Regions from separate parts of the Paenibacillus sp. FSL H7-0716 genome, predicted to be linked through region 3. Evidence: riboswitches for the same ligand, from Rfam matches in the RefSeq annotation. Region 3 holds a riboswitch; each other region holds the start of a gene.

What was found. A riboswitch is a leader RNA that binds a small molecule or an ion and turns the genes downstream of it on or off. The one in region 3 is predicted to bind cyclic di-GMP.
Region 1: it holds a riboswitch for cyclic di-GMP, as region 3 does, so the genes downstream of both, MHH60_RS03355 (thiamine pyrophosphate-binding protein) here and MHH60_RS11830 (anti-repressor SinI family protein) in region 3, are expected to answer to the same signal.
Region 2: it holds a riboswitch for cyclic di-GMP, as region 3 does, so the genes downstream of both, MHH60_RS07350 (NPCBM/NEW2 domain-containing protein) here and MHH60_RS11830 (anti-repressor SinI family protein) in region 3, are expected to answer to the same signal.

Annotation. Positions count from the first base shown of each region.
Region 1 is NZ_JBBODA010000002.1:98,913-102,195, forward strand. It holds gene MHH60_RS03345 (helix-turn-helix transcriptional regulator) at 1-105, shown strand, start outside; gene MHH60_RS03350 (methyl-accepting chemotaxis protein) at 227-1,477, shown strand; cyclic di-GMP riboswitch class I at 1,652-1,748, shown strand; gene MHH60_RS03355 (thiamine pyrophosphate-binding protein) at 1,904-3,283, shown strand, end outside.
Region 2 is NZ_JBBODA010000004.1:170,960-174,242, forward strand. It holds gene MHH60_RS07340 (EAL domain-containing protein) at 1-99, shown strand, start outside; gene MHH60_RS07345 (hypothetical protein) at 215-781, shown strand; cyclic di-GMP riboswitch class I at 939-1,025, shown strand; gene MHH60_RS07350 (NPCBM/NEW2 domain-containing protein) at 1,284-3,283, shown strand, end outside.
Region 3 is NZ_JBBODA010000007.1:120,238-123,520, forward strand. It holds gene sipW (signal peptidase I SipW) at 1-313, shown strand, start outside; gene MHH60_RS11820 (TasA family protein) at 402-1,010, shown strand; gene MHH60_RS11825 (helix-turn-helix domain-containing protein) at 1,180-1,509, shown strand; gene MHH60_RS11830 (anti-repressor SinI family protein) at 1,617-1,772, opposite strand; cyclic di-GMP riboswitch class I at 1,800-1,884, opposite strand; gene MHH60_RS11835 (2-oxoglutarate dehydrogenase E1 component) at 2,355-3,283, shown strand, end outside.

The DNA of each region.
Region 1 (3,283 bases), on a different contig from region 3:
GTACTCTCTTTCTCTCCTTCAGTTATTGTTTTAGCTCCTACCGAACTAGTAGGGATGGTAAAGTCTGCTATTAAAACAATTTCCACAATATATGAGGAATTTTGACATGAATTCTAAATATCTACTACTTAAAGAAGATTTATGACACTTCTCTATAGACCAATGACCTATAAATCCCCTATAATAACACCATTACATAAAATTTAATAAGGGGGACATTTTACCAATGAGCTGGATGCACAAACTTCCGTTAAAACAAAGAATTGTTGCCGGATGTTACCTCGTTGCCGCACTGTTTGCTATTCCTGTCTTAGTTACGTTAATGATTCTAGGTCAATTTCTCGTAGGAATTATACTAGTAGTTGTTCTTGCAGGTCTGACTTTACCTGTTGCTCGCTTCGTGGAGAGAACGCTTACATCTTCTTTTGATGATATTGCTAATGTATCTCACAGTATTTCGAAGGGGGATTTCACTAGCAGAGCGGACGAAAACGGTTCAATGGGTGACGTAAGCCGCTCCTTTAACACAATGATTGATAAGCTCAAGAAGATTCTGACCGATGCATCACAGATCACCCGTCAAGTTATGGATGCAAGCCGCGGAATCGAAGATAAGAACCAGAACCTGAAAATTGTCATGGCACAAGTAGCCTCTTCCTCTACTGAGCTCGCTCTTGGTGCAAATGAAATATCTACGGATATCGCTGATATGACAGAATCCATTAAAGACATTGAGACCAAAGTATCCAATTATACGAACTCCACCAAAGAAATGAACAGACGTTCAATACATACCTTAGAACTTGTTGAGCAAGGGCGCCAATCCGTAGATACACAGGCTGAAGGCATGCGTAAAAACATAGAGGCTACACAAAAAGTGGCTGATACTATTGAAGCTCTTTCACAAAATGCCCGCGGGATTACGATGATCACCAAGACCATCACAGAGATCGCTGAGCAGACCAACCTGCTGTCACTGAATGCCTCCATCGAAGCTGCTCGTGCCGGAGAGCATGGTCGGGGTTTTGCCGTTGTAGCTCAAGAGGTTCGCAAGCTTGCTGAGGAATCTACGGCATCCACAAAAGAAGTATTCGGTTTGGTCCGCAGCATTGAGTCAGATATTAAACAAGCCATCGATAATATCGCCATCAATGAAGAGGTCGTGCAGGTTCAGAACGAAATGATCACACAAACTGCCCATATTTTCGCACAAATTGTACAAAGCGTGCAGTACATTACCGAGCAAATCTCTTCATTCTCTGCGGAGAGTGATCTTATGCTAGAAAGTGCCTTGAAAATTTCCAGTGCAATCGAGAATATCTCAGCAATCACCGAAGAAACCGCTGCTGGCACAGAAGAGGTATCGGCGGCTATGAATGAACAGATTAATGCCCTGCAATCTGTTGCAGAAGAAACGGAAAAAATGACCCAGGCCGTATTTAATCTGCAAAAAACCATTCATATCTTTAAATTCTAGTTCAAAACTATCAACTGCCACCTAAGCTGAGTCTTAGGTGGCAGTTTTTTTCGCGAGGCAAAACTTCATCTCTTGGACAAGACTTTCGTCAAATTTCGAGTTTTTTTAGCGGATTATGTTGACAAAAATTAATGAGGAATATATTGTAAAGGAAAATTATTCTTATCAACTATAAATTAATATTGGCAAAATCCTCGAAAGAGGATGACGCAAAACCATGGATCTACAGCCTCATTTTTTCGTTTGAGGCCATGATTGCCAGGTTGCAGAGGAACCAGGACGGCTGAACTATTGTTCAGTCTTAGCGGCGCCTTATGCCACCAACCTGTGCTTACTATAGAGCACAGGTTTTTACTTTTTGAGTATATTGATCTATCGTATCTATGCGATAGATTAATAACTAATATATATCAAAAAACTTGTGAGGTGTTTCTTTTGAAGACAGTCGCAGATTACATGGCGGAAGCACTACGTAACCTTGGAGTCACCCATTCTTTTGGGATCATTGGCAAATCGATTTGTCCAATAGTTCTAAAGATGGTGGATTACGGTATTGAATTTATTCCCGGCAGACACGAAGCAAGCTCCGGATTCGAAGCAGCAGGATATGCGCTGAAAACAGGTAACCTAGGCGTAGCATTTGGTACTTCGGGTCCTGGGGGAACTAACCTGCTTACAGCAGCAGCACATGCGAAAGCTAACAACCTACCTGTCCTATTTATTACTGGCCACCAATCCATTACAGAGCTTGGAATTCCTCAATGTCAGGACTCCACTTCTTTTCTGGCTGATTTAGCTGATATGTTCAGACCTGCCACCTTGTTCAGTAAATTGGTTGAACGTGGGGATCACTTTGGTACTATTTTTAATCATGCGATTTCTGTGGCCCTGACCAAACGTGGTCCTGTTCATCTTTGTATTCCTTTTGATGTACAAACTGAAGTATTGGAAGAATGCAATATAGTAATCCCAGAAAGAGAGTCTCTAATTAGTCAAGCTAATATCGATAGAGTCATCGATGCTATTCAAGCTGCTAAGAATCCTTTGATTATTGCGGGTAAAGGAATTAACCGCTCCGGAGCACATAAAGAGCTTGTTCAACTCGCAGAAACTTTTAATATTCCTGTAGTAACCTCTCCTGGTGGAAAAGGGGCTATAGTCTGGGATCACCCACTCTATCATGGTCCTATTGGCGTTGGCGGTTCGACCCACGGGGACGATTTATTAAATAAAAGCGATTTATTTATAGTGCTTGGATCACGTTTAAGTGATATGACCATCTGTAATCTTAAACGGGAGAATCATCCAGCAACTTTAATTCAATTTGATATTGATCCAACCTTTGTCGGAAAAATACTATTGTCCAAAACGATCCCGGTCACTGGGGACCTGCGCGATAATTTGGTGCACTGCCTAAATCATATTGACCCAAGCACAATCACCAAACGTGATGCTTTGGCCGATGCTGATTATTCAGAAGAGCTTTCAACCCTCAAGAATCTTTCCCTTGCTTCGGTAATGAGCACTTTAAGTGATTTGATTCCTTATAATAATTCAATTTTCGTTGATGATGGAAGTCATGGATTCCACGCTGCAAAATGGTACAAGGTTAAGAAACCGGGCAGCTTTGTTTTTGATGCTTATTTTGCTTGCATGGGTAATTCGATCGGTATGGCTATTGGTGCAAAAGTTGCAGCTCCTGAAGAAACGGTCCTCTGCATTACAGGTGATGGTTGTTTCATGATGCTCGGCGCTGAGATTAACACCGCTGTCTGCAAAGATATCCCTGTCATCTTTATCGTGGTC
Region 2 (3,283 bases), on a different contig from region 3:
GTGGAGTTTAGAGAGGACTTTGAATGGCTTAAGCAGAGTGGTTATCAGTTGTTTCAGGGATATTTATTTGGAAAGCCTGATCCTATTCCCAAACAGTAATCCTAATGAGTATATATCCGTCCAGAGGATGAGATGAATTTCAGGTCAGAGTCCGATTACAGATAATTCAATGGGATGTACAATTTAGGTAATTGAAAAGGGGGACGGGATGGATATGAAATGGCATCAATTTGTAACGCGCTGGGCAGATTCTAGGGGCTTTGATGGACGAGAGATTGATTATCAATGGCCTTCTCCCTCCTTTCCGGTCATCAGTATTCGCAGTAATCTAGGGCGATACTCAGGTCAAGCGTATGGTCGTGGAGGTAAACCCCGTGTGAAGACAGCCGTTGGATTAATCGCTATTGGAGATGTAGCTGTAGGCTTGATTTCCATAGGTGCGATAAGCGTGGGCGTACTATCCTTAGGAGCAATATCACTAGGAATGTGGTTAGCCCTTGGAGCGATAGCACTTAGCTGGCTTGGCTTCGCAGTGGGAGCCATTGCGATAGCAGGGGTGGCTGTAGGAGCGATCGCAATCGCGGAAAAAGCGTTGGGGGCCATCGCCATAGGGGATACGGCGTTTGGTGCGATAGCGATAGGCAGGATCGCTGGGGGTGCCATAGCTATCGGACAATGGGCATATGGTGTAATCGCAGTTGGCGAACATGGTTTCGGATTAATTCCCGTCACGGGCGATGTATGGAATTGGTTCCGGCGCTTGTTTGGATCGGGGAGTTAAGTAGACCTACAGTCCTAAAGGATGCCCTTCTCTTCCGGGATAGTCAATAAATAATATCTATCACCTAAGAAAAACTAATTGCAATTACCTATACTCATTTCATACCAATTAATCATGCGATCAGATCTAGGCTTATGTTACTCTTTGAATGTATTCGAAACTTCATAGGCAAACCTATGGAAATGTAGGGACGCAAAGCTAAAGGGACTAAGGTTATCATAACTATTGTCAGCCAGCTGCCAAAGAGTGTGTAACGCTTTTTGTTAAAATATAAGAAAGTATACGTTATACACCTATACTTAATATCTTATATTTCTCGCTTAAACGCTTACCGTCCTTATAAGGACGCCACAGGTGTTTATGCTTGTTAAGGTTTAATAAAAATTAAGTCTTAATTTTTAGGCGACTTTATACGCAATCAAGCTACTCTTTTGGGGTAGTTTTTTTTGTGCCCATTTTTGGGCACTGGAGAGATTCATATGACATCTGGGGGTAAGAAGTGATGAAGAAAATGATTGCGATCGCTACATCGGCAGCCATGTTGGCCAGTTTTTCAAGTGAGGCAGGTTATGCTTTAGCAAGTGAGGTAAGCAAGGTAAATGTAACAACAACAGTGGCACAAAGTAAGGTCAACTTATTAAGCAACGCTTCGGTTATTCCGTTTGAGCTGTACGGCAAGGATGCTCTAAATGCCTATAATGAGGTTTTTAGAATGAATCCAGCAAATATTAAATCCATCACAAATAACGGTGGCAACTACTCAGGCTCGCCTATAGCTAAGGCTATGGATGGGGATATGAGCACGCATTGGGAGACTGGCAAACCGAATAGTTCAACGTTTACGAATGAGGTTGTGTTTGTTTTCAATGAGTCCACTGAATTAAATAGAATGGTATACGCGGCTAGGCAATCCGGTGCTAAAGGTAAAGGTTTTGCTCAAGAATTTGATATCTATGGCTCCACTACCGATGCGGGTGATTTTACGCTCGTGTCTTCTGGAGAATATACAGGCTCAACCGGTGATGTAGTGGAGATTCAGTTCGCACCTACGGTTTTTAAGAGACTTAAATTTGTCTTCAAAAAAGCGAACCAAGATTGGGCGAGTGCGGCTGAGTTTTCTTTTTATAAAGAGGATAGTCTCTCTGCTAAAATGAAAAATTTATTTACAGATGATACCCTGAGCCAAGTTAGTGCTGCCTTTAATACGACAGAGAAATTAACAGCTTTAGAGAATGAAGTGCAGGCACATCCACTGTATACGCAGTTTAAAGAAGAGATAGAGAATGCAAAGATCCTTTTGGAGAACCATCAGGTAGAGGCAACGGCAGCCAAGGTTTCGAAGCTAAAAGGGTATGGTACAGCCTATGAAAATGCCTATAGCCAAGCGTATAGAATGCCAAATGCAAACGTATCAAAAGTAACGGTGAACGGTGGAAGCTACCCAGGTACGAAGCCTGAATATATGCTGGATGACCAGCCCACTACGCATTGGGAAACGAACAAAAACAATGATGCAAGCTTCACGAATGAAGTTGTGTTTGAACTAGCGCAAGCGGAAGTGCTGGACAGAGTAGCTTTTTTAGCTAGAGATAATCGCAAAGGATTCCCAGAGGCTTTTGAAATCTATGCATCAGAGACGAGTAAAGGAGAGACCTTCCAACTGGTATCTAGCGGAACCGCGATTAGTACCAATGATTTTCTGGAATTTAAATTCGAACCGACGAAGTTTAAAAGATTAAAATTTAAGTTCACAAAAGCTAATATTAACAGACCTTTTGCGGCTGAATTTAGATTTTATACAGAAGATAAAGTAAGCGAAGCTGTAAATGGTATTTTCACAGATGGAACGATGAGTGCGGTTGTGTCTGCTTATAATAACGTTGCAAAAATCAATGAATTGGAGGAAGCGGCAAAAGTACATCCGCTCTATCCAATCCTTAAAGATTCATTGGAACTAGCTAAGAAGCTGGTTAATGGCGAGGTTCAAATCGAAGGTACCATCATTGAGGCGGAACAACGTGGAGATATGAAAAAGCATGCGCAGGAAAACCTGAGAATTGGTTTTGGTACGAACAACCAGCCTACAGGTCTCGTTGCAATGCCTGGAGATACGATCAACGTTTATGTGGACGCAGCTTCTAACGATAAGCTACCTTCTTTAGTCTTTTCTCAACAAGAGGCCGCTTGGAATGTTTGGGCTAGAGGTGTGCAATTGCGTCCAGGTAAGAACATTATAACCGTTCCTGAATTTGCTACGAATAGTTATTATGCACATGAAGTGACTAAGGGCGGTACAGTGTATATCGTCAATCCATATACAGCAGAGGAACAAGGGAAAGCCCCACTGCTCCGCTTCGAAGGTTTAGAGAAGATTCCTTTTATGACCAAGACCACGGATCCAGAACAATTCAAAACCTTCTTAATCACATACAAACAAAGACTAGACGAAGATAAAGCGGCGCATCCAAATGTTCAAGATCGTAAACTCATAGATGTGGTAGA
Region 3 (3,283 bases):
AGAAGCGACCGTCAATAACGCTACGGGTGAAGCTGTTTATCGCACTAAAGGCGATAACAACGACGCACCCGACATGAACCCTACCAGTTCTGCGAATGTTGTAGCTCAGTATACCGGGGTTACTGTACCCTATGTCGGTTACGCTATGAATTTCGCGGTTTCCAAAGCTGGAAGTGTAGTCCTCATGATCGTGCCTGGCTTGATGCTTCTGCTCTATGCTCTATATACCTCTTGGAAGGCTGTAGCTGCATTAGAAAAGAAAAATGCTGCCCTACTGCCAGCCTCACCGTCCCCAACAGAAACACAGCCCTAAGTTGATTGTCCACTTCCGCTTACGAACCGGAAGATACAATATATAAATTTTATAAAAATTCAACACAAATTTGAGGAGGAATTTTATTATGGGTATCAAGAAAACATTGGGTCTTGGCGTAGCATCTGCAGCACTGGGTTTATCATTAATCGGCGGAGGAACCTTCGCATACTTTAGCGACACTGCGCAAAGCACAGCTACATTCGCAGCGGGTACACTCGATCTGAACTCTGACCCTTCTGTCATCGTTAATATTCCTAACCTGAAACCAGGTGATACTGTAACTAAATCCTTCAAATTGAAAAACGATGGTTCGCTCGATATCGGATCTATCATTCTGAATACATCGACTCAAATCACGGATGCTAAAGGAGATAACTACCTTGATTTAGCCGAGTTCATTAAAGTTAAATTCCTTAGAAATAATGATAAAGGAGTACCTATCGTCTCTCCTGAAAATGTAGTTTATGAGACTACACTTGCTGCTTTAAAAAGTCAGCATCCCGATCTCGTAAAAAATACAGGTTGGGATCAACTCTTTACCGAAGCATCCGGTATTAAAGCCGGTACTAATGACAGCTTCTCCGTCCAATTCGAATTTGTTGAAAATAACCAAGATCAAAATATTTTCCAAGGCGATAGCTTGACACTGACTTGGGATTTCGTAGCTAAACAAGGCGCGAAAAAAGACTACTAAGATCAATAAAGTAATTTAATAAAATACTCGAAGAGCAGCAGATCCTGAATCCGGCCACGGATAAGCAGATTGCTGCTCTTCTCTTTACAATAAACTTTGTCCGATTTATTGATATTTGCTATACTAATAACAAAAATTACGGAGGGGCGTCAGCATAGTGCCACAGAATATGGGCCAACGTATCCAGCAGCTCCGCCTAGACAAGGGTTTCTCCCTATCTGAGCTTGCGGACAGAGCAGATGTGGCTAAGTCGTATCTTAGCAACGTGGAGAGAAACATCCAATCCAATCCATCCATCCAGTTTATCCAAAAGATCGCTGATGCGCTTCAGGTATCCATTCATGCCCTACTCTATGGAGAACCCAATGATGCAGAGGAATCACATTTAGATTCGGAATGGTTCCGATTGGTGCAGGAAGCTATGGACTCAGGCATTAGCAAACGCGAATTCAAAGAATTTCTGGACTATCAGAAATGGAAGCTCGATCAAAAGGATTAATACTTCCTACCAATCTGGTACGATCCTCTCTTCTACTAAATCATATCGAAAAAGGACACAGCGAAGAACCGCTGTGCCCTTTTTCGATATGTAACCCCTCTAATGTATTACTGCACGATCTGCACAGTTTTCTCATGAAAGAACTGGCGGATTTCATCTGCCTTAATGCCAGCCTTCTTAGCTGCTAATAATAAATGTACCCACTCTTGATCCAGATCAATAAACTGCTGTTCTCTGTTGCTACCCTGGTTGGACTTTTCCAAAAAATCTCCCCCTAAGATTTTACGTCCCCAGGCAATCCGGCTGTCATAGTATCTCTACCTTAGACCCGCGACTTTGTGCCCCTGCCTTTCGGCAAGTTTACCTTTTACTGGACCCTTTTCACGAAAGGATCTACTTAAAAAACTATAAAATTACTATCTGCAATAACATTATACAAAAAGAAAGCGGAAAAGTGTGTCGATTCCTGGTTACTTTTTATTTTTAAAACGAAAAATAAAAGATTTTTTTTCAAAGATCTTGTCCGATTATCACGATACTCGTCCGTTACATAAAATAAATTGTACTAGCAAAATAAATATTTACTGACCTAATAGTTAAAAATAAGGATAATAGAATCATTTTAATAGGCCTTTAGAATGGGTAATGAGAAGAAACACCCTTCTTTTCATTAGAACAAGCTAACCCATACCATTTTGCGAACGTATTGGACGAAAGAATGAATTGATTACAGTGGCTGAAAGTAGCACAATAAGATGAGAAATGAAACCGCAATCATCACAGCTCCAGTAAGCGTTGACACAAAATGTCACGTATGGAGTTCATCCGTTAAGGAGGATGTATTCATGGCAGCCAAAGAGCCCTATAACGAATCCATTTGGAGTAAGTATTACGGACCCAATTTAGGCTACATTCAAGAAAGATATGAACAGTTTGTGAAAGATCCCTCCACCGTAGAAAATAATTATCGCGAGCTTTTTACAAATTCGGGACCTCCTCCCCTAACTCCAGATAGCGAACCGGCTCCTCAGCCGCGCATCTCGGGAGACACCGAATGGCTTAGAAAAGCAGTAAGAGCTTCCAAGCTAATCGCCAATATTCGTATATATGGCCATATGGCCGCTGAAATTGATCCGCTGGTACGCGATCAGAATCCCATGGCAAAATATCTTGAGCTTGAAACCTATGGGCTGACCCGCGAAGACCTGATCGCACTGCCTGCAACGCTTATATGGGAAAATGCGCCGAATGATGTGCATACCGGATGGGATGCCGTGCAACGTATGCGTCAGGCATACACCAAGACCATCGCCTATGAGTTCGGGCATGTGCATGAAGAAAAAGAACTGCAATGGCTAAATAGACAGGCAGAATCCACCAGCTCACCAGCACCCCTAAATAATACAGAACGCAAAGAGCTCCTGAACCGCCTGATTCAGGTAGAGCAATTTGAAACCTTCCTCCACAAGACTTTTGTAGGTCAGAAGCGTTTCAGTCTTGAAGGCAATGATGCTCTTGTACCGATGTTAGATGAAATCGTACGTGCTGCTGCACATGACGGTGCGGAGCATATTTTGATGGGCATGGCGCATCGCGGCCGCCTCAACGTTCTTGCACATATTTTGGGCAAACCTTATGATATCATATTTTCAGAGTTTCATCATTCTCCGAACAAGGAGCTTTTCCCTTCCGAAGGCTCTACAGGCATTAACTATGGCTGGACAGGTGATGTGAAATACCATCTCGGTGCAGACCGTGCTGTCCGTGAAGGAGA